2 regions of the Streptomyces sp. NPDC048172 genome follow, and region 1 is predicted to be linked to the other one. Evidence: riboswitches for the same ligand, from Rfam matches in the RefSeq annotation. Region 1 holds a riboswitch; the other holds the start of a gene.
What was found. Region 1 has a riboswitch for glycine ahead of gcvT (glycine cleavage system aminomethyltransferase GcvT). Riboswitches for the same ligand answer to the same signal wherever they lie in the genome.
Positions count from the first base shown of each region.

Region 1 (10,903 bases):
GACGCGCGCCGACAGGGTCTTGGCCTTGGCCTCGTCGAAGTCCGGCAGCAGCGCCTCGGCGATGATGTCGGCGACCTCCGTGAAGTCCTCGTCCTGGAAGCCGCGGGTCGCGAGCGCCGGGGTGCCGACGCGCAGGCCCGAGGTGACCATCGGGGGACGGGGGTCGTTCGGCACCGCGTTGCGGTTGACGGTGATGCCGATCTCGTGGAGGCGGTCCTCGGCCTGCTGGCCGTCGAGCTCGCTGTTGCGCAGGTCGACGAGGACGAGGTGGACGTCCGTGCCGCCGGAGAGCACCGAGACGCCCGCGTCCACGGCGTCCTGGCGCAGCAGGCGCTCGGCGAGGATCTTGGCGCCGGAGAGCGTGCGCCGCTGGCGCTCCTTGAATTCCTCGGTCGCCGCGATCTTGAACGAGACCGCCTTCGCCGCGATGACGTGCTCCAGCGGGCCGCCCTGCTGGCCGGGGAAGACCGCGGAGTTGATCTTCTTGGCGTGCTCCTTCTTGGAGAGGATCACACCGCCGCGCGGGCCGCCCAGCGTCTTGTGCGTCGTGGTGGTGGTGACGTCCGCGTACGGCACGGGGGAGGGGTGCAGCCCGGCCGCGACCAGCCCCGCGAAGTGCGCCATGTCGACCATCAGCAGCGCGCCGACCTCGTCGGCGACCCGGCGGAAGGCCGCGAAGTCGAGCTGGCGCGGGTACGCCGACCAGCCCGCGATGATCATCTGCGGCCGGTGCTCCTTGGCCAGCTTCTCGACCTGGTCCATGTCGACCTGGCCGGTCTCGGCGTCGACCTGGTAGGCGACGACGTTGTAGAGCTTGCCGGAGAAGTTGATCTTCATGCCGTGGGTCAGGTGACCGCCGTGGGCCAGGTCCAGGCCCATGATCGTGTCGCCCGGCTTCAGCAGCGCGAACATCGCCGCGGCGTTGGCCTGCGCGCCCGAGTGCGGCTGGACGTTCGCGGCCTCGGCGCCGAAGAGCTCCTTGATCCGGTCACGGGCGAGCCGCTCGACGACGTCGACGTACTCGCAGCCGCCGTAGTAGCGGCGGCCGGGGTAGCCCTCGGCGTACTTGTTGGTGAGGACCGAGCCCTGGGCCTCCATGGAGGCGACCGCGGCGAAGTTCTCCGACGCGATCATTTCGAGGGTGGACTGCTGGCGGTGGAGCTCGGAGTCGACGGCGGCGGCGACGTCCGGGTCCACCTCGTGGAGGGAGCTGTTCAGAAGCGACATGGGACCATCCCGGGAAGGCGTGGGCGGGCAGGCGACGGGTCGTGAATACCCCGGCGGGCCTCAGTCACCCGAGGCGAACGCGGTGTACTCGTCGGCGGAGAGCAGGTCGTCCGGGGCGTCGGAGACCTTGATCTTGAACAGCCATCCGCCCTCGAAGGGGTCGGAGTTCACCAGCGCCGGGTCGTCCACCACGTCCTGGTTGATCTCGGTGACCTCGCCCGAGGCCGGGGAGTAGAGGTCGCTGACGGACTTGGTCGACTCCAGCTCGCCGCAGGTCTCGCCCGCGTCGACGGTGTCGCCGACAGCCGGGAGCTGGACGAAGACCACATCACCGAGGGCGCTGGCGGCGTGGGCCGTGATGCCGATCGTCGAGACGCCGTCCTTGGCGTCCGACAGCCACTCGTGCTCCTTGCTGTAGCGAAGCTGCTGGGGGTTGCTCATGGGGTGATTCTCCTGGATGTGTCGCGTTCGGCGAAAACGGGTCTTGGCTGGTGGGACGGAGGTCACGCTCTTGACAGAGCCTCCGTACGCGTCTTGTCCGCGTCTCCCTAACGGTTCCGCGAGTAGAAGGGGAGCGCCACGACCTCGTACGGCTCGTGGCTGCCCCGGATGTCGACGGCGACCCCCTCGGTGCCGGGCGCGGCGTGCGTCGCGTCCACGTACGCCATCGCGATCGGCTTGCCGAGGGTGGGGGACGGGGCGCCCGAGGTGATCTCGCCGATCACCGAGCCGTCCGCCGTGTCCACGACCGGGTACCCGGCGCGCGGCACGCGACGCCCCGCCGCGACGAGCCCGACCAGCTTGCGCGGCGGCGCGGACTCGGCCTTGCGCGCCGCCTCCTCCAGGGGCGCGCGCCCCACGAAGCGGCCGTCGTTGGTGGTCTTCTCGAACTTCACGGTCCTGCCCAGGCCCGCGTCGAACGGCGTCAGCTCCGTCGACAGCTCGTGCCCGTACAGCGGCATGCCCGCCTCCAGGCGCAGCGTGTCCCGGCAGCTCAGCCCGCACGGCACCAGCCCCACGCCCTCGCCCGCCTCCGTCAGCGCCTCCCACACGGCCACCGCGTCCCCGGGCGCGAGGAACAGCTCGAAGCCGTCCTCGCCGGTGTATCCCGTACGGGCGATGAGCGCGCTCTTCCCGGCGACGGTGCCGGGCAGGCCCGCGTAGTACTTGAGGCCGTCGAGGTCGGCGTCGGTCAGGGACTTGAGGATGCCCGCCGCCTCCGGGCCCTGGACGGCCAGCAGCGCGTAGGCGTCGCGGTCGTCCATCACGACGACCTGCTTGTCCGCGTCGCGCGGGATGCGCGCGACCAGCGCGTCCAGCACGACCTGCGCGTTGGCCGCGTTGGCGACGACGAGGTAGCGCTCCTCCTCGGTGCGGTAGACGATCAGGTCGTCGAGGATGCCGCCGTCCTCGTCGCAGATCATCGTGTAGCGCGCGCGGCCCGGCTTGAGCTTGGAGAGGTTGCCGATCAGCGCGTAGTCCAGGAATTCCCCGGCCTGGGCGCCGGTGATCGTGATCTCGCCCATGTGCGAGAGGTCGAACAGCCCGGCGCGGCTGCGGACGGCGAGGTGCTCCTCGCGCTCGCTGCCGTACCGCAGCGGCATGTCCCAGCCCGCGAAGTCCGTCATCGTCGCGCCGAGCGCGCGATGCGTGGCGTCGAGGGCTGTCTTACGGGGCGTGCGGGGCTCAGGCTCAGTCATCTTCAGGCTCCAGGCGTGTGACGCGGATGTCCTCCCCATCTGTCATCGGAACCTGAGAGGTTCGCCGGGAGCGGCGGCTGCCCGGCTTGCACCTTGGGTGGAGCCCGGCCGCCGGACGACGGAGGGCTCGCTTTTCAGATCTGCCTCACCCTGCGCGGTATCGGGGCCTGAGAGATTCAAGGGAGGATCTTGCTCCTTCGGCGCCCCGGTCCGACGCCGCCTGACGACATCTTCCGGGAACTCTCCCGCGCGGGCTCGAACGGCCTGTATGGAGTTGGCCCGCACATCATTGCATGGGGGTGTGCCCCCCGGAAGATGCCGCATCGCACAGAGGGCTCGGAGGCCTACTGCCCCTGTTCGGCGGCCAATCGCCTTGAATCGCATTACCTTTTCTTGACACTCTCTGAGGAGCGGCGGCGGAGCTGCCGCCTCCGGGAGGGGTGATCTGTGGGCAGCCTGCGCGACCTGCGCGATCTGCGGGGGACGGCGGCCGGAGGCGTTCTGCGCTTTCCCGACGGTGATGTGGTGGTGGTCTCAGGGCTCCCAGGGAGCGGCAAGTCGACGCTGATCCGGCGGACCGTGCCCGTACGGGGCGGGGCGTGCGCGGTGGTCAGCATCGACTCCCAGGACACCCGCGAGCGCTGGGAGAGGGCCCTGCCCGCCTGGCTGCCGTACGGGGCCTACCGGCCGCTGGTGCGGCTCGCGCACTACGCGGGGCTGCGACGGGCCCTCGCCTCCGGCGCCGGGGTGGTCGTGCACGACTGCGGGACGCAGAGCTGGGTGCGCCGCTGGCTGGCGGCCGACGCGCGGCGGCGGGGCCGGGCCCTGCACCTGCTGCTGCTCGACGTCCCGCCCGAGACGGCGCTCGCCGGGCAGGCGGCGCGCGGCCGGGGCGTGTCCGGGTACGCGTTCCGGCGCCATCTGCGGGCCGTACGGAGACTGACGGCCGACGCGGAGGAGGACAGGCTGCCGCGCGGCACGGACACCGCCGTCCTCATGGACAGGCCCGCGGCGGAGGCGCTGAGCGAGATGGTCTTCGCCCCGGTGCCGGAGGAGTTCCGCACGCGCACGGTCCCGCCCCCGGGACGCGGGGACGGGACCGTGCGCGGGGACAGCGAGGGCCGCGTCAGCGCGGCCCCCGGTGTCAGCGGCCCTCTGCCGGGGTGACCGGCGAGGCGGGGGCCGCCGGGTTCGCGGGCGCCGCGGGGGCGGCGGGCTGCGCCGGGGTCTGCGCGTTCTGCGGAGCCTGCTGGCCCTGCTGCGCCGGGGTCTGGGGCGTCTGGGGCGTCTGCGGCTGCTGACCCGTCTGGGGGGTCTGCGGGTTCTGCGGGGCCTGCGGCTGCGCGGCGTCCTGGGGCTTCTGCGCGTTCTGGGGCTTCTGCGGCTTGGCGGCGTCCTGCGGCTTCTTCGCCTCCTGCGGCTTCTTGGCCTCCTGGGGCTTCTTCGCCTCCTGCGGCTTCTTCGCGGCCTGCGGGGTCTTCGGGACCTTCGGGAGGCCCTTGAGGTCGGCGGCCGGGAGCTTGCCGTTGGCGTTCGCGGCGGCGATCACGTTCACCGTGCTGAGCAGCGTCTTCTCCGCGGCGGTGCTGGTCTTGCGCGCGTCACCGGCGGACGCCGCCTTCAGCAGCTCGGCGGAGCTGGCCTGCAGTTCGGCCGCGGCCTTCGTGGTCAGCTCGGCGGCGGGCAGCGGGCGGGCCTTGGCCGCCTTCGGCGCGATCGACGTCCGCAGCTCACGGAGCGCCTTGGCGATCCGGTGGGCGTGCTGCTGGGCACGGAACGGCGCGAGCTTGCCGTCCTTGGCCTGCGCGACGTCGCTGAGCACGCGGCCGACCGCGTCGCTCACCGCCGCCGTGTCCTGGAGGGTCTCGGCCTGCTGCGCGAGCTGCTGCTGCTTCGGGGCGACGGGCGCGGGCTCCGGCGCGGCCTTGTGGGCCGGGCCGTGGTCGGCGGTGGCGACGCCCGCGACGCCGAGGGCGAGGGAGCCCGCGAGCGCGGTGACGGCGACGGCGGTGATGCGGTTGACCTGCATGGGGACATTCCTCCAGTGAGCGTGCTCGTAAGCACATAAAAGGGACGCTCACCACCTTTCGGGCCTCGCGTGCGCTCCGCAACCGGAGAGTCGCCGTACGTGAGCAATCGGGGGAGCGCCCTGTCTCTCTCCCCGGCCCTCACCCTTCCGCCATCCGCGTCACCCGGACGCACGGATAGGCTGGTCCGCATGAGCTTTCCGCAGCAGTACGGGCCGGGTCACGGCGGGGGATGGCCCGGGAACGAGTTGGAGGAGACCCTCGCGGCCTCCCTCGACGTCCCCGGTGCCGGAGCCCGGCTGCTGGAAGTCCTGCGGCGCAGCAGCGTGTGGGTCCCCCTGCCCGAGGGCGGCGGGCCCGAGAGCCGGGATCTCTCCCTGCCGACCATCGAGTTGGGCGGCGCGGCGTACGTCCCCGTCTTCAGCTCGGAGCAGCAGTTCCTCCAGGTCGCGGGCGCGCACGTGTCGTTCACCATCGCGCCCGCGCGGGAGTTCGCGCGCGGACTGCCGCCCCAGGTGGGGATCGCGGTGAACCCGGAGGGGACGGTCGGGGTGCCGCTGCCTCCCGAGGCCGTCGCCGAGCTGTGCGAGAACAGCACGTCCGAGCAGGCCGTCACCGGCATGGCGCGCGGCGCCCGCGTCCGGCTCTTCGAGCCGGACTGGCAGGACGACCCGGTGGACTTCCTCTCCGCCGTCTCCTCCGAGTTCGCCGGGCTCGGGGCCGTACGGACGGCGCGGCGGGCCCTGGCGAGTTCCGAGGGCGATCCGCCCGCGCTCTTCGTCGGCATAGAACTCGACCTGCTCGACCCGGAGTCGAGGCAGGCGGCCCACGAGGCGCTCGGCCGGGCGCTGGGGACGCACACGGTGAAGTGGCCCGTGCAGATGGTGCTGCTCGACGCGGCGCGGGATCCGGTGGTGGAGTGGATGCGCGAGTGCGTGCGGCCCTTCTACACGCGCCAGGAGTAGGGACCAGGGGAAAGTAACCAAGTCGAGCTCAGGGACGAGGACCGATGTCGTGCCCGGGACCTAAGCTGGTTGGATGACGGCGCGGGGCGCACAGGCGTGCCCGGCGCACATGACCGGCGGGCCGGGCGCCAGGGGTGTACGGCACAGGTAAGGGAAGGGCGGCCCAGGTGAGCGCGGGTGGAAGCGTCGAGCAGCTCCTGCGGCAGGTGTCGCCGGGCCGGAGCGACACCTACGAGACCTATGAGTCCCTGCTGAGCGCCCTCGCCGGAACCCGGCTCTGGATGCTGCTGTGGAACGGGCAGGCCGGGTCCCCCGACGCGCAGTACGGAAACATGGAGGTCGGGGGGTACGGATACGCGCCGTGCGTGACCTCGGCCCAGGAGCTGTCCGCCTCGGGCTGGACCCGGGCGCACGAGGTCGTCGGCGGCCGGGACATCGCCGCCGCCCTCTTCCCCGACCGCTGGGGCATCTGGCTCAATCCGCACACCCCCGGCGGCGGCCTCGGGATCCCCTGGCTGGACCTGCGCCGGATCGCCGCCGGGCTCGACCGGCTGCCCGCCGGACCGCTGCGCATCTCCGAACCGTCCCTGGAGATCCCGCAGTTCTACGCGCTGCTGGCGCAGAACGCGCACCACACCCCCGCCGTCCGCTCGATGCGCCGCGCCTGGGTGCAGCCCGCGCTGGGCGTCCCGTACCTCGCCATCGGCCTGGAGCTGTACGACAACGCCCCGCACTCGGTCGAGGGCGCGCGGCAGATGATGCGGCAGTCGATCTCGGCGGTGCCGGACGGCCTGCCGGTCTCCAGCGTCGCCATGTCGGACGACTACGACCCGGTGGCGATGTGGCTGCGCCGCCAGTCCCGCCCCTTCTTCGACCGTGACGCGCAGGGCGTCGCCGCCGCGCCGGGGTTCGGGTACGGGTACCCGCGGGCCCGCTGAGCGGACACACCGAGCGGGCTTTCCGCCCCTTTCGTCCCGCTCTGTCGTGATGCGGGACCCCTCCCCGTAGGCTCCCCGTAGGCGGGGATTTCCTGGCCGGATTTCGGCCACGCGCAGATGGGCCAGAACGGGGCAAATCGAGCGACCCGGCACCGCTCAACGTCAACTTTCGTCCGCATAACGGAACATGACGCGTCACATCACAGTTGCGCATCCTTTCCCCAGGAGGTCTGGCGGGTGATCGAGAGCGCGATGAAGACTCCCGAGCCATAGGCCATCGGCCTTCTGTACGAACAGCATGCGAACCGGCCGCTACAGCGGCGTGCGTGGACTGGTCAACTGCCGGTCGAGAAGGGGTTCCCACCACGATGACGGCACCACTGCACGAGACGTCCGCGGAAACCGCGGTCGCTGAGCCCGCGCCCAGCGGCGCAGACAAGGCTATCGAAGGCCGCTCACTCGGCCGGATCGCCTGGGAGCGTCTCAAGCGTGACAAGGTGGCACTCATTGGCGGTGCGATCGTCCTGCTCCTCATCCTGGTCGCGGTCTTCGCCCCGCTGATCGCCTCGCTGATCGGGCAGGACCCGAACGAGCGCCACGAGGATCTGATCGATCCGCTCTTCAGTACGCCCAAGGGGGACCTGGGCGGCATCAGCGGGGACCACCTGCTCGGTGTCGAACCGGTCAGCGGCCGCGACATCCTCGCCCGCATCCTCTACGGCGCCCGGGTCTCGATCCTCGTCGGCTTCCTCTCCGCCTTCGTCGCCGTGATCATCGGCACGCTCCTGGGCACGCTCGCCGGCTACTTCGGCGGCTGGCTCGACGCGCTCATCAGCCGCGTGATGGACATGCTCCTGGCCTTCCCGCAGCTTCTCTTCGCCATCTCGCTGATCTCGGTCATGCCGAACAACATGTTCGGGCTCACCGGTACGGGCGTCCGGCTGATGGTGATGATCCTGGTGATCGGATTCTTCGGCTGGCCCTATATCGGCCGCATCGTCCGAGGACAGGTGCTCTCCCTGAGGGAGCGGGAGTACATCGAGGCCGCCCGCAGCCTGGGCGCGGGGCGGCGCTACATCCTGAGCAAGGAACTGCTGCCCAACCTGGTCGCGCCGATCACCGTCTACACGACGCTGATGATCCCGACCAACATCCTCACCGAGGCCGCGCTGAGCTTCCTCGGGGTGGGCGTCAAACCCCCCACCGCCTCCTGGGGTTCGATGCTGTCCGACGCCGTGACGTACTACGAATCCGACCCGATGTACATGATCATCCCCGGTGTCGCGATCTTCATCACGGTGCTCGCCTTCAACCTCTTCGGTGACGGCGTGCGCGACGCGCTCGACCCCAAGGGGACCCGTTGACCCCCCAGCCAAGATCCCCCCGGCCTCGCGATGGTGCGGGCCGTGACCTACACGGAGGTTGCGAGAAAGTGACAACCAAACGCACATCGAGGCGTCGACTGGCCGCGGTTTCCGCGCTCGCCATCGGCCCCCTGCTGGCCATCTCGGCCTGCGGCGGCGGAGACGACGACGAAGGCGGGAAGGGCGGCGGGTTCAACGCGGGCATCGGCAAGGTCGCGAACGCGTCGGACAAGAAGGGCGGCACGCTGAAGTTCGTCGGCGTGCAGGACGCCGACTCCTGGGACACCACCCGGATGTACTACGGCTTCGCCTTCGACTTCGCGCGCTACTACAGCCGCCAGCTCGTGAGCTACTCGCCGAAGCCGGGCCAGGGCGGCATCAAGCTCCAGCCCGACCTGGCGACGGACCACGCCAAGATCTCGTCCGACAAGAAGACGTACACCTACAAGCTCAAGGACGGGCTGAAGTGGGAGGACGGCAAGCCGATCACGGCTGAGGACGTCAAGTACGGCATCGAGCGCCAGTGGGCGCAGAAGACGCTGTCCGGCGGCCCCGTCTACCTGAAGGACGTCCTGGACCCCGACGGCAAGTACAAGGGTCCGTACGAGGGCAAGGACTTCAAGGGCATCGAGGCCAAGGACGAGAAGACGATCGTCTTCCACCTGCCCAAGCCCAACGGTGACTTCGAGCAGATGCTCGCCATGCCCACCAACTCGCCGGTGCGCAAGGACAAGGACACCAAGTCCAAGTACGCGCTGAAGCCGTTCTCCTCGGGCCCGTACAAGTTCCAGTCGTACACGCCCAACAAGAACCTCACGCTCGTCCGCAACAAGCACTGGGACGGCAAGGAGGACAAGCTCCGCAAGGCGCTGCCGGACCAGGTCAAGGTCACGCTGCTCACCAACGCCGACGAGCGCGACAAGCGCCTGATCAACGGCGACGCGGACCTCGACCTGAACCAGCGCGGCATGGACTCGCAGGGCCGTACGACCGCGCTCAAGCAGCACAAGGGCAACGTCGACAACCCGCAGTCGGGCTTCATCTCGTACGTGGCGTTCCCGCAGAGCATCAAGCCGTTCGACAACATCCACTGCCGCAAGGCCGCGATCTACGGCACGGACCACAAGTCCGTCCAGACCGCGCGCGGCGGCCCGATGGCGGGCGGCGCGATCGCGCAGAACATGCTGCCCCCGGTCGTCCCCGGTCACGACAAGAGCGACGACCAGTACGGCGTGCTGAAGAACGGCGGCAAGGCCAACGTCACGAAGGCCAAGGAAGAGCTGAAGAAGTGCGGCAAGCCCGACGGCTTCAAGACCACGCTCGCCGTCCGTAACACCGACAAGTCCGATGTGAAGTCCTCCGAGGCGATCCAGGCGTCGCTGAAGAAGATCGGCATCGACGTGGAGATCGACCAGTTCGACGGTGCCCAGGGCTCCTCGATCGTCGGTAACCCGGACGTCGTGAAGAAGAAGGGCTACGGGATGGTCCTCTACGGCTGGGGGCCGGACTTCCCGAGTGGCCAGGGCTACGGCGTTCCGCTGTGGCACAGCAAGTACATCCTTGACAACGGCAACAACAACTACGCCCTGATCAAGGACAAGAAGGTCGACGACGGCTTCGCCGAGGCCATCGGCGAGCTGGACCCGGACAAGGCCGCGGAGAAGTACGCCGAGGTCAACAAGGAGGTCATGAAGGGCGGTTACTACCTCCCGCTGACCTACCTGAAGGTCGTCCAGTGGCGCTCGCCGCGCCTGACGAACGTCTACTCCACCGACGCCTTCAGCGGCTGGTACGACTTCGTGAACATCGGCGTCAAGTGATCCAGACCGCCACCGACATCACCATCTGACGGCGCACCCGCCGCTGGCACGAAGGGCAGGTGAAGGCCGCGGCGGCGGCCCGGCCGAACCCCCGCACCCCGGGGGAGAGGCCGGGCCGCCGCCGGGCGGCCGAGAGCAGTGCTCACATATCTCATCAGGCGGCTGTTCGCCGTCGCAGTGATGCTGGTCGTCATCATCCTGGCGGTCTTCTGCATCTTCTTCCTGATCCCCAAGTGGACCGGAACCGACCCGGCCACGATGTTCGTCGGCAAACAGGCCGACAAGGAGGCCATCGAAGGCGTACGCCAGAAGCTCCAGCTCGACGAGCCGATCCTCGTTCAGCTCTTCGAGTTCTTCAAAGGCATCTTCGTAGGACGGGACTACACCGGCGGGGGCGACACCACTCACTGCTCCGCCCCGTGCTTCGGTTACTCCTTCCGCACCGAGCAGGAGATCTGGCCGGTCCTGACCGACCGCCTGCCCGTGACCCTGTCCCTCGCGGCCGGCGCGGCCCTCCTGTGGCTCGTCATCGGACTCGCGGTGGGCATCGTCTCCGCGCTCAAGCGCGGCAGCATCTGGGACCGTCTGGGCATGACCGGCGCGCTCGCCGGTGTCTCCCTGCCGGTCTACTTCACCGGTCTGATCCTGCTGTCGGTCTTCGCCTACCAGCTCGACCTGGTGAGCAACTCCTTCACCCCGTTCGGCGAGGACCCGGCCAAGTGGTTCAGCGGCATGATCCTGCCCTGGATCAGCCTCGCCTTCCTCTTCGGCGCGATGTACGCCCGTATCACCCGGGCCACCATGCTGGAAGTGATGGGTGAGGACTACATCCGTACAGCCAGGGCCAAGGGCATCAAGGAAC
Region 1 is NZ_JBIDAT010000001.1:1,508,046-1,518,948, forward strand. It holds gene glyA (serine hydroxymethyltransferase) at 1-1,227, opposite strand, end outside; gene gcvH (glycine cleavage system protein GcvH) at 1,288-1,668, opposite strand; gene gcvT (glycine cleavage system aminomethyltransferase GcvT) at 1,776-2,927, opposite strand; glycine riboswitch at 3,073-3,185, opposite strand; gene ACGF3A_RS06985 (AAA family ATPase) at 3,375-4,094, shown strand; gene ACGF3A_RS06990 (hypothetical protein) at 4,072-4,956, opposite strand; gene ACGF3A_RS06995 (enhanced serine sensitivity protein SseB) at 5,146-5,919, shown strand; gene ACGF3A_RS07000 (enhanced serine sensitivity protein SseB C-terminal domain-containing protein) at 6,087-6,857, shown strand; gene ACGF3A_RS07005 (ABC transporter permease) at 7,226-8,221, shown strand; gene ACGF3A_RS07010 (ABC transporter substrate-binding protein) at 8,290-10,041, shown strand; gene ACGF3A_RS07015 (ABC transporter permease) at 10,180-10,903, shown strand, end outside.

Region 2 (10,903 bases), on a different contig from region 1:
ATGCAGCTCATCCGGCTCGTCCGCCTCGTCCGTCGCTGTCGGCTCCAGTTCAGCATTCGAGCCTCATCCCCACCGTGGCCACGCTAGGGTCTCGAATGCAGGTACGAAGATCGCGCGCGACCGCCCGGGGACGGATTCCGTCACGGTGTGCCGCCCCTCTCCCCGGTCGCCGCCCGAGCGGCTTTCAGGAGAGGCGCCTACGTCATGCCACGTCACAGCTTGCCCGACAACTCCGGTTCCCACGGCGGGAGGGGTGCGCGTGCCCTCGAACCGCCCCGGAGAGCGGGCAATCGCCGCCGCACCGTGATGCTCGCGACGGCCGTCGTCGTCGCGATCGCCGCCGGTACGGCCGTGGCCGCGCAGACAGGCGTGCTCCCCTTCGGCGGCTCCTGCGAGGGCGACGCGGTCGAGCTGCGCATCGCCGCCTCCCCCGACATCGCCCCCGCGCTCCGCACCGTCGCGGACGAGGCGAGGGAGAACGAGGCCAAGTCGGACGGCCGCTGCCTGGACGTACGGGTCAGCGAGCGTACGGGCACCGAGGTGGCCGACACCCTGACGCGCGGCGGGGACGACCTGGACAGCGACGTGTGGGTGCCCGACTCCAAGGTGTGGGTGGACCGCGCCTCCTCGTCCGCCGGCGCGCCCTCCCTGGAGACGCTGGGCAACGTCGCCAGCACGCCGGTCACGCTCGCCGTCGTGCGGCCCGCCGCCAAGAAGCTGGGCTGGCCGGAGAGGAAGATCTCCTGGGCGAAGATGGCGTCCTCCTCGAAGGGCGACGACGAGCTGCGCCTCGGCTCCGCCGACCCCGCGCGCAGCGCCACGGGCCTGCTCGCGCTCACGCAGATGCAGTCGTCCGCCGTCAAGGAGGAGGGGAAGAAGGCCGAGACGAAGACCGCGGCCGCGGCCAAGCGGCTCGCCGAGCGCACCGCGCCGGGCGACTCCCAGGTGGTGGCCACCCTCCCGCGCGACGCCTCCCGCGCCGAGCTCGGCAATCCGCAGCGCAACCACGCGCTCATCCTCTCCGAGCAGGCCGCCTACGCCCACAACAAGCGCGAGGGCGACTCCACCGACCTGCGGCTCTTCTACCCGAAGGACGGGACGACGGTCCTCGACTACCCGTACACCCTCGTCGACGACCAGAAGGTCGACACCGAGAAGAGCCGCGCCGCGCTCCGCTTCCAGACGCTGCTCGGCGACGCGAAGGGCCGCCAGGTGCTCTCGCGCAACGGCTTCCGGCCCGTCAACGGCAAGGCCGACCCTGCCGTCGCACGCGAAGCGGGCGGGCGCGAGCCGCAGCCCTTCGACGAGATACCGGGCGACCCGCCCAGGACCAAGGACGTCAGCGCCACCCTGGGCATGTGGACCATCACCGTGCAGAGCGCCCGCTTCATGCTCGTCGTGGACGCGTCGGCGTCGATGGCGCAGGAGGTGCCGGGGCGCGGCCAGTCCCGGATGGACGTCACCAAGGCCTCGCTGATCCAGGGCCTCTCGCAGTTCACGCCCGACGACGAGGTCGGGCTCTGGGAGTTCTCCACCCGGCTCGACGGCAAGCGCGACTACCGCGAGCTGGTGCCCACCAAGCGCCTCGGCAGCCGTACGAGCGGCAACGAGACGCAGCGTGACCGGCTCACGGGTGCCTTCGGCAAGATGGCCCCGATCCCGGAAGGCGCCACGGGCCTGTACGACACCACGCTCGCGGCGTACAAGAAGGCCCGCGACGGCTACGCGCAGGGCAAGTTCAACGCCCTGGTCCTCCTCACCGACGGCGCCAACGAGGACCCCGGCAGCATCAACCGCGACGAACTCACCGCCGAGCTGGACGAGCTGAGCGAGGGCAAGCCCCTGCTGCCGGTCATCGCCGTGGCCGTGGGGCCCGACGCGGACGAGAAGGCCGCCAAGGAGATCGCCAAGGCGACCAACGGCTCCTCGCACCAGGTCGACGACCCGGCGCAGATCCACGCCGTCATCCTCAAGGCCATCATGGCGGCGGGCAGCAGGGACTGAGCGTCCCCGCCGCTACGGGCCGTGCGGCCAGGTGTGCACCGGCTCGCCCGTCGCGACCAGCTCGCAGTACTTGCGGGTGACCGCGGCCAGCGCCTTCTCCCGGTCCAGACCGGCGTCCGTCGCGCGCCGGTACGCCGCCGCCTGCCACGACGCGCCGTTGACCCGCCAGCGGCAGCGCTCCTCGATGACCGAGAGATAGCGGTCACGGTCCGCGGCCTCGACGCCCCACGCGTCGAGCCCCGCCGCGGCGAGCGGCAGCAGCTGGTCCTCCACGAGCCGCGCCGCCGGTACGCGCGCGAGTCCGGGCGTACGTCCGCCGCGGGGCCACCACAGCTCGGCGTCGATCCCGTACCGGCAGGCGGCGTCGAAGTTCCGGGCCGCGTCGGCGAACGGCATCCGCGTCCACGCGGGGCGCTGCTCGTCGGCGAGGGCGCGCACCAGGCCGTAGTAGAACGCGGTGTTGGCCAGCACGTCGGTCACGGTGGGCCCGGCGGGCAGCACCCGGTTCTCCACGCGCAGGTGCGGCACCCCGTCGACGACGCCGTAGACGGGGCGGTTCCAGCGGTAGATGGTCCCGTTGTGCAGCACCAGCTCGGGCAGCGCCGGGGTCCCTCCGGCGGCGAGCACCCGCTGCGGGTCCTCGTCGTCGCAGATGGGCAGCAGGGAGGGGAAGTAGCGCAGGTTCTCCTCGAACAGTTCGTACGCCGAGGCGATCCACCGCTCGCCGAACCAGGTGCGGGGCCGTACGCCCTGCGCGCTCAGCTCCGGCGGCCGGGTGTCGGTGGCCTGGAGGAAGAGCGGCGCGCGGGACTCGCGCCACAGCTCGTGCCCGAAGAGGAAGGGCGAGTTGGCGCCCATCGCGATCTGCGGGCCGCAGGCGAGCTGCGCGGCGTTCCACACGTCCGCGAAGCGCGACGGCGTCACCTGAAGGTGGAGCTGCACGGAGGTGCAGGCGGCCTCCGGGGCTATGGAGGCCGAGGTGCGGGTCAGATGTTCGACACCGGCGATGTCGAGGACGACCTCCTCGCCGCGCGAGGCCATGATCTGGTCGTTGAGCAGCGTGTAGCGGTCCACGGCCGTCAGATTGGCGAGCGTGAGATCGCCCGTGGAGAGCGTCGGCAGAATTCCGATCATGACAATGCGTCCGGACACTTCCCGGGCCTGCCTGTCGGCGTACGCGAGACCGGTGCGGAGTTCCTCGTCGAGCTGGTCGAATACTCGCCCTTCCAGCGCGTGCGGCACTATATTCACTTCCAGATTGAACTGTCCCAGCTCCGTCTGGAAATCACGGCTCGCAATGTGCTCAAGAACCTCCGCATTCATCATCAAGGGCTGCCCGACCGCATCGGCGAGATTCAGCTCGATCTCCAGCCCCATCAGATTCCGGGGCCGGTCGAACCTCTTCTCCTCCAGCAACTGCGCGAGCCCCTGGAGGCACTTGCGCAGCTTCTGCCGGTACCGTTGCCGATCGGCCAGGTCGAACCTGTCGGCCACGACCTTCTCTCCCATCGGAGGCTCCTCGCCTTCTTCTCGTCCGCCCGAGCGTGCACCGATGATGCCCGGGAGCACGGCGGATACGCCTACGGGGGCTGACCCGGCCGACAACAGCGGCTAGGCTGACGCCCGTTGGACGGCACATTCCTTGGGCATACGGCACCGTCAGACCTCGAAGCGCGCGTTCCGCACCACACGATCGGGATCCGGCCGACCGCGTATCCAGCGGAATCCGAGGTCATCCGCATGATTCTCTCGGCAACGCAGCTCAAAGGGCCGCGTATTTGACCAGAATTCCCCTGTCCGGAAACACCGGGACCGGTTAGTGGAAACGCCGGTCGAACGCATCTCGTATAAACTCCGCGAACGAGGCAGAGACTTGGCGCCCCCCGGCCCACGCGTCGACGCCCCGCCGCCCTCGCGGCCAGTTCCCCCGCGCCGACACAGCCGTCCGCGCCCCCGCCGAGCCCAGACGCGCTCATGTCTCCGAAGAGAGGCGACCCACCATGCCGCTGCACGTTCCCCCGGCCCCCGCACCAGCCCTGCGCAGTGTCCTGACCGCGCTCGGCTCGCCCACGGCGGTGCGTGGCACCCGTACCCCCGCCGCCCTGCGCGCCGCACAGGGCCCCGTGCGCCCCGAATTCCCGCTTCCCGTCCACGAGATGGACGGTTTCGCCCACACCCCGGCGGCCTCCCGCACCACGCCCCGCACCCGGCTCACCGGCTGGCGTTTCCTGCTCAACGACAAGGGCACCAAGGGCCGGAGCATCGAGGGCGGTACGCACGCGGGCGTCGCCGAGGCGGTGCTGACCGCCGACGGCTGGGCCTTCGGACAGTTCCGCGAGGGGCCCTACGTCCTCTCGACCGCGCGGGCCCTCCGTCAGGCCCAGCTGCTGCCCACGCCGTACCAGCCCCGGCTGCTCTCCGTCCCCGAGCTCTACATGCTCACGCTCTGGCTGCACGGCGACCTCTCGGCCGACCCCGGCACCGGCTCCCCCGAGCCCTCGGACCTGCTGATCCCCCTGGCCCCCGCCCCGCCCGGCATCCCCGCCCACCAGCCGCACCGGGTGGACGCGCTGCTGCCGATGCTGACCCGCCGTCTGGTGACCGCGCCGCTGATGCGTACACCTGTGTGACCGTGGTGCGCACGTCCGGGCTCGTGGTGTACGGCCGACCCGTCACCCTCCGTATGGACTAGTCCTTTACGGACACCGAACCACCCAAAGTGACCGCACGGTTGGACGCAACCGCCCAACAGGGTGACGCGTCTGACCAGTTGGAGATGTGCTGACGCGAAATCCCTGCGGATTCGGGCCAGCGGCGGAACACTGGGGGATGGACCGGAAAACACAACGGGGGATCGGCCATGGACACCACGAGCCGCAGGACAGAAGCCACACCACGACGGAAGACGACACCGACAATGTGCCAGCATCAGCCACCGTGCCCGTCAGCGGATTCAGCCGACCGGGAGGCCGCCCAACCCGTGGCGCACTTCCCGGAGCAGGGCTGGAGCCTGCTGTGCAATGGAGTTCTGCTCTTCGAGGACACGGGTGAGCTGCTGCCGGACGGCCAGATCATCGCTCCGCACAGGCCGCTCGGTACGCACCACATCGCCACCGCCGCCTGAGGCGCCGGGGCAGACCATCCGCTCGAGAAGCTCCACACAACCGCACACAGCAAGATCCAGGGCCGGCCCGGCGCTCCGCCGAACCGGCCCTGACGTGTGCCCGAAGGCTTTCGCCCCCGGGCCCTGGCTCTCCTAGCCCTCGTACTCCGCCACCGGCGGGCACGAGCAGACGAGGTTACGGTCACCGAACGCGCCGTCGATCCGGCGCACCGGCGGCCAGTACTTGTCGGCGGCTTCGACCCCGGCGGGGAAGACGGCCTCCTCGCGGCTGTACGCGTGGTCCCAGTCGCGGCCGAGCTGCGCGGCGGTGTGCGGCGCGTTGCGCAGCGGGTTGTCCTCCGCGCTCCACTCCCCCGAGCCGACCCGGTCGACCTCCGCGCGGATCGCGATCATCGCCTCGCAGAACCGGTCGAGCTCGGCCAGGTCCTCGCTCTCGGTGGGCTCCGTCATCAGGGTGCCCGCCACGGGGAACGACATGGTCGGGGCGTGGAACCCGTAGTCGATCAGCCGCTTGGCGACGTCGTCGATGCTCACGCCCGTCGCCTTGGTCAGCGGGCGGACGTCGATGATGCACTCGTGCGCCACCAGCCCGTTCGGCCCGGTGTAGAGCACGGGGTAGTGCGGCTCCAGGCGCTTGGCGATGTAGTTCGCGCTGAGCACCGCGACCTGCGTGGCCCGGCGCAGCCCCTCCGCGCCCATCAGCCGGACGTACGCCCACGAGATCGGCAGGATCCCGGCCGAGCCCCAGGGAGCGCCGGAGACCGGGCCGATGCCCGTCTCGGGCCCGGCGGCGGGCTGCAGCGGGTGGTTGGGCAGGTACGGCGCCAGGTGCTCGCGGACGCCGATCGGGCCGACGCCCGGACCGCCGCCGCCGTGCGGGATGCAGAAGGTCTTGTGCAGGTTGAGGTGCGAGACGTCGGCGCCGAACTTGCCGGGCCGTGCCAGCCCGAGCAGCGCGTTGAGGTTCGCCCCGTCCACGTACACCTGGCCGCCCGCGTCGTGCACGGCGCCGCAGATGTCGGTGATGTGCTCCTCGAACACGCCGTGCGTGGACGGGTAGGTGACCATGAGGACCGAGAGCTTGTCGCCGTGCTTCTCGATCTTGGCGCGCAGGTCGTCGGTGTCGACGTCCCCGTTCTCACTGGTCTTGACGACGACGACCTTCATCCCGGCCATCACCGCGCTCGCCGCGTTGGTGCCGTGCGCGGAGGAGGGGATGAGGCAGATGTCGCGCTGCGTGTCGCCGTTGGCCCGGTGGTACGCGCGTACGGCCAGGAGGCCCGCGAGCTCGCCCTGCGAACCGGCGTTCGGCTGGAGCGAGACCTTGTCGTAGCCGGTGACCTCGGCGAGGCGGTCCTCCAGCTCGCGGATCAGCGTCAGATAGCCCTCGGCCTGCTCGACGGGCGCGAAGGGGTGCATGCCGCCGAACTCGGGCCAGGTGACGGCCTCCATCTCGGTGGTCGCGTTGAGCTTCATCGTGCAGGAGCCGAGCGGGATCATGCCCCGGTCCAGCGCGTAGTCCCGGTCGGAGAGGCGGCGCAGATAGCGCAGCATCGCCGTCTCGGAGCGGTGCTCGTGGAAGACGGGGTGCGTCAGGTACTCGTCGGAGCGCAGCAGGGCCTCGGGCAGCGCGTCGCCGGTCTCCGCGTCCAGCGCGTCCACGTCCGTGTCCCCGGCGACGCCGAAGGCGGCCCACACGGTGGCCAGGTGCGCACGCGTCGTCGTCTCGTCGCAGGCCGCGCCGACGTGGTCGGCGTCCACCAGACGGAGGTTGACCCCCGCCTCGCGGGCCCGCTCGACGACCTCGGCGGCCCTGCCGGGCACGCGGGCCGTGACCGTGTCGAAGAACGCCTCGTGCGCGATCTCCACGCCGCCCGCGCGCAGCCCGGCGGCGAGCAGCGCCGCGTAACGGTGGGTGCGGCGGGCGATGGCGGCGAGCCCGTCCGGGCCGTGGTACGCCGCGTACATCCCGGCCATGACGGCGAGCAGGACCTGCGCGGTGCAGATGTTGCTGGTGGCCTTCTCGCGGCGGATGTGCTGCTCGCGGGTCTGCAGCGCGAGGCGGTACGCCTGGTCGCCGTCGGCGTCCACCGAGACGCCGACGAGGCGCCCGGGCAGGCTGCGCGCGAACGTCTCGCGCACCGCCATGTACCCCGCGTGCGGCCCGCCGAAGCCCATGGGCACGCCGAAGCGCTGGCTGGAGCCCACGGCGATGTCGGCGCCCAGCTCGCCGGGCGAGGTGAGCAGGGTCAGCGCCAGCAGGTCGGCGGCGACGGTGACGACGGCGCCCAGCTCGTGCGCCCGCTCGATGACGGCGCGGTCGTCACGCACGGCGCCGGAGGCGCCCGGGTACTGGAGCAGGACGCCGAAGACACCGCGCTCGGCGATCTCTTCGGGGATGCCGGCGGCCAGGTCGGCGACGACGACCTCGACACCGGTCGGCTCGGCCCGCGTCCGCAGCACGGCGACGGTCTGCGGCAGACAGTCGGCGTCCACCAGGAACACGCCGTCCTTGACCTTGCCGACGCGCCGCGACAGCGCCATCGCCTCGGCGGCGGCCGTGGACTCGTCCAGCAGCGAGGCACCGGAGGTCGGCAGTCCGGTCAGGTCGGCGACGACCGTCTGGAAGTTGAGCAGCGCCTCCAGTCGGCCCTGCGAGATCTCTGGCTGGTACGGGGTGTACGCCGTGTACCAGGCCGGGTTCTCCATCACGTTCCGCAGGATCACGGGCGGCGTGAACGTGCCGTAGTAGCCAAGGCCGATCATGGACTGCAGCACCTGGTTACGGTCGGCCAGGCCGCGCAGCTCGGCCAGCACCTCGGCCTCGCCCCGGGCACCGGGCAGCGCGAGGGCCTCGGTGCTCTTGATCACGTCCGGCACGGCCGCGGCGGTCAGCTCGTCCAGCGAGCCGTACCCGACCTGGGCGAGCATCTTGGCCTGGGCGGCGGCGTCGGGTCCGATGTGGCGGCTCTCGAAGGGAGCCGCGCTCTCCAGAGCGGTGAGCGGGATGCGGTGGGAAGTCATCTGCGGGGGCCTCCTGGTCTCTGGGACCTTCGAGGGCACCTGGCACGGGTGCCCGGACGGCCTCCCCCTCTGTCATCGCAACCTGAGAGTTTCACCGGGCCGCCCCGCGCTGCGGCAGTCCGGCTTTCACCGTCGGTGAGGAGGGGTTCGGCGCTGGTCCGGGCCCGCCCTGCTTTCCAGAGTGACCTCGTCCGCGCGGTACGTGAGCCTGAGAGATTCCGGGGAGGAGTTGCTCCTTCGGCGCCTCCGGCAACCTCACCGGAGGACTCTCCCGCACGGGGTCGACAGCCACTTGCGAGCCTATCAGCGCACCCTGTTCCAGGGACCAGGCCCGCGCTCAAGTGGCCAACCGCCGAAAAGTACCGTTTCGTTGTACGTGTAGTTATACGTGTAGGTGGAAGTCCGTTGAACCAGGCTCGACCTGTGGGAGGGACCCCGTGCAGACCGACATCGATCCGAGGAACCTGATCGGCCGCAAGGCGTTCGACCGCGACGGGACCAAGATCGGCACCGTGGACGAGGTGTATCTCGACGACGCCACGGGCGAGCCCGAGTGGGCCGCCGTGCGCACCGGCCTGTTCAGCAGGGACGCCTTCGTGCCGCTGGAGCCCAGCAGGCTCGCGGACGACGGGCTGCGGGTCCCCTTCGCCCGCGCGCTGATCAAGGAGGCCCCCGACTTCGGCGTCGGCCGCCACCTCTCCCCCGAGCAGGAGCTCCAGCTCTACCACCACTACGGGCTCGACCTCCCCGCGGCCGAGGGCGGCCCCGCCCCGGCCCCGGACCGCGACTTCGGCCGGATAGCCGGCTCCGAGGACTGAGAGGCCGCCAGCGCCTCGGCCACCTCCGCGTCCAGCATCCGCGGCTCCACGGTCTCCAGCTCCGGGTCGTCGACGGAGAACGTCCGCACCCGGCCCGGCGGCGTGTCCGGCTCCTCGAAGCGGACCGTCACCTTCCCGACGCCGCTTCCCTGCACCCATCCCCGCCCGTACGCCCCGTGCCGTACGTCCTTTCCCGGGACCCAGCGTCGGTCCTCGGGGACCTCCACGCTCTCCGGCACCACCGGCGGCGCGGGTCTGCCCCCGTCCCGCTCCGTGCCGCCCTTCCCCTCCGCCCCGTCCGCCCCGGCCCCTCCGGCCTCCTCCAGCGCGGCGCGGGCCTGCGCGAAGAGGTCCTCCTGCGTGAAGTCCGCGAGGCCGCTCACGCCCACCCCCAGCAGCCGCACGCCCGCCGTGGTGTCCACGAGGTCGATGAGCCGCGCCGCGGCCTCCTTGACCACCGCGGAATCGTCCGTGGGGCCGCGCAGGGTCTCCGAACGGGTCAGCGTCGAGAAGTCGTAGCTCCTCACCTTGATCACCACCGTTCTCCCCGAGCGGCCCGCCGCGCGCAGCCGCTCCACGCAGCGCCCCGCGAGCCGCGCGACCTCCATCTGGACCCGCGTACGGTCCGTGAGGTCCACGTCGTAGGTGTCCTCGACCGAGACCGACTTGGCGTCCCGCTCGGCGACCACGGGGCGGTCGTCGATCCCGTGCGCCATCGCGTACAGCGACGTGCCGTGCGCCTTGCCCAGCAGCCGCAGCAACTCGGCCTCCCCCGCCTCCGCCGTCTCCCCGACGGTGGTGATCCCGGCCCTGCGCAGCGTCTCCGCCGTCGCGGGCCCGACGCCCGGCAGCGTCCGCACGGGCATCGGGGCGAGCATCTCCCGCTCGGTCCCGGGCTCTATCAGCACGAGCCCGTCCGGCTTGGCCTGCTCCGAGGCGATCTTCGCCAGCATCTTGGACCCGGCGAGCCCCACCGAGCCGCTCAGGCCCGTCGCCCCCCGGATCGCGCGGCGCAGCCGCTCCCCCACCTCGCGCTCGCCCCCGGCCGCCGCGAGGGCCTCACCGGCCTCCAGGTCGACGAACGCCTCGTCCAGGCTCAGCGGCTCCACCAGCGGCGACAGCTCCCCCAGCAGCTCCATCACCACGTCGCTCACCCGCCGGTAGAGCCCGAAGCGCGCACCCAGATACGCCGCGTTCGGACACAGGCGGCGGGCCTGGGCCATGGGCATCGCCGAGTGCACGCCGAACCGCCGCGCCTCGTACGACGCCGTGGAGACCACGCCGCGCGGGCCGAGGCCGCCGACGATCACCGGCTTTCCGCGCAGGCTGGGCTTGGACGCCTGCTCCACCGCGGCGAAGAAGGCATCCATGTCCAGATGCAGGATGGTCGGCACGCCTCTCACAGCACCGATGCTGCCCCATGGCACTGACAATCGGCGCGAGAGCCGGCGCGGCGCGGCTCCCCGCGCCCTCCCGGAGTCAGACCGCGCGGTTGCGGCGGCGGGCCAGCTCGTCCCCGGGGTGGTGCCCCACCAGGGTCTCGCCGGTGTCCACCCGCTCCCCGTGGAGCTGCGAGAGCGCGCCCTCGACGTCCTTCCAGACGACGCCCACGGCGATCCCGAAGACGCCCTGGCCGCCCTGGAGCAGATCGACGACCTCGTCGGGCGACGAGCACTCGTAGACCGTCGCGCCGTCGCTCATCAGCGTCATCCGCGCCAGATCGGTCATCCCGCGCGAGCGCAGGTGCTTCACGGCGGCGCGGATGTTCTGGAGCGAGACACCCGTGTCCAGGAGCCGCTTGACGATCTTGAGGACGACGATGTCGCGGAAGCTGTAGAGCCGCTGCGTCCCCGAGCCGTACGCGGGCCGGATGCTGGGCTCGACCAGGCCCGTACGCGCCCAGTAGTCGAGCTGCCGGTAGGTGATGCCGGCG
Region 2 is NZ_JBIDAT010000006.1:774,278-785,180, forward strand. It holds gene ACGF3A_RS29340 (substrate-binding domain-containing protein) at 205-2,004, shown strand; gene ACGF3A_RS29345 (glutamate--cysteine ligase) at 2,017-3,513, opposite strand; gene ACGF3A_RS29350 (hypothetical protein) at 4,005-4,634, shown strand; gene ACGF3A_RS29355 (DUF5999 family protein) at 4,922-5,128, shown strand; gene gcvP (aminomethyl-transferring glycine dehydrogenase) at 5,261-8,152, opposite strand; glycine riboswitch at 8,339-8,436, opposite strand; gene ACGF3A_RS29365 (PRC-barrel domain-containing protein) at 8,590-8,970, shown strand; gene ACGF3A_RS29370 (DNA polymerase IV) at 8,883-10,373, opposite strand; gene ACGF3A_RS29375 (MerR family transcriptional regulator) at 10,450-10,903, opposite strand, start outside.
Region 2: another riboswitch for glycine. It lies ahead of gcvP (aminomethyl-transferring glycine dehydrogenase); the one in region 1 lies ahead of gcvT (glycine cleavage system aminomethyltransferase GcvT).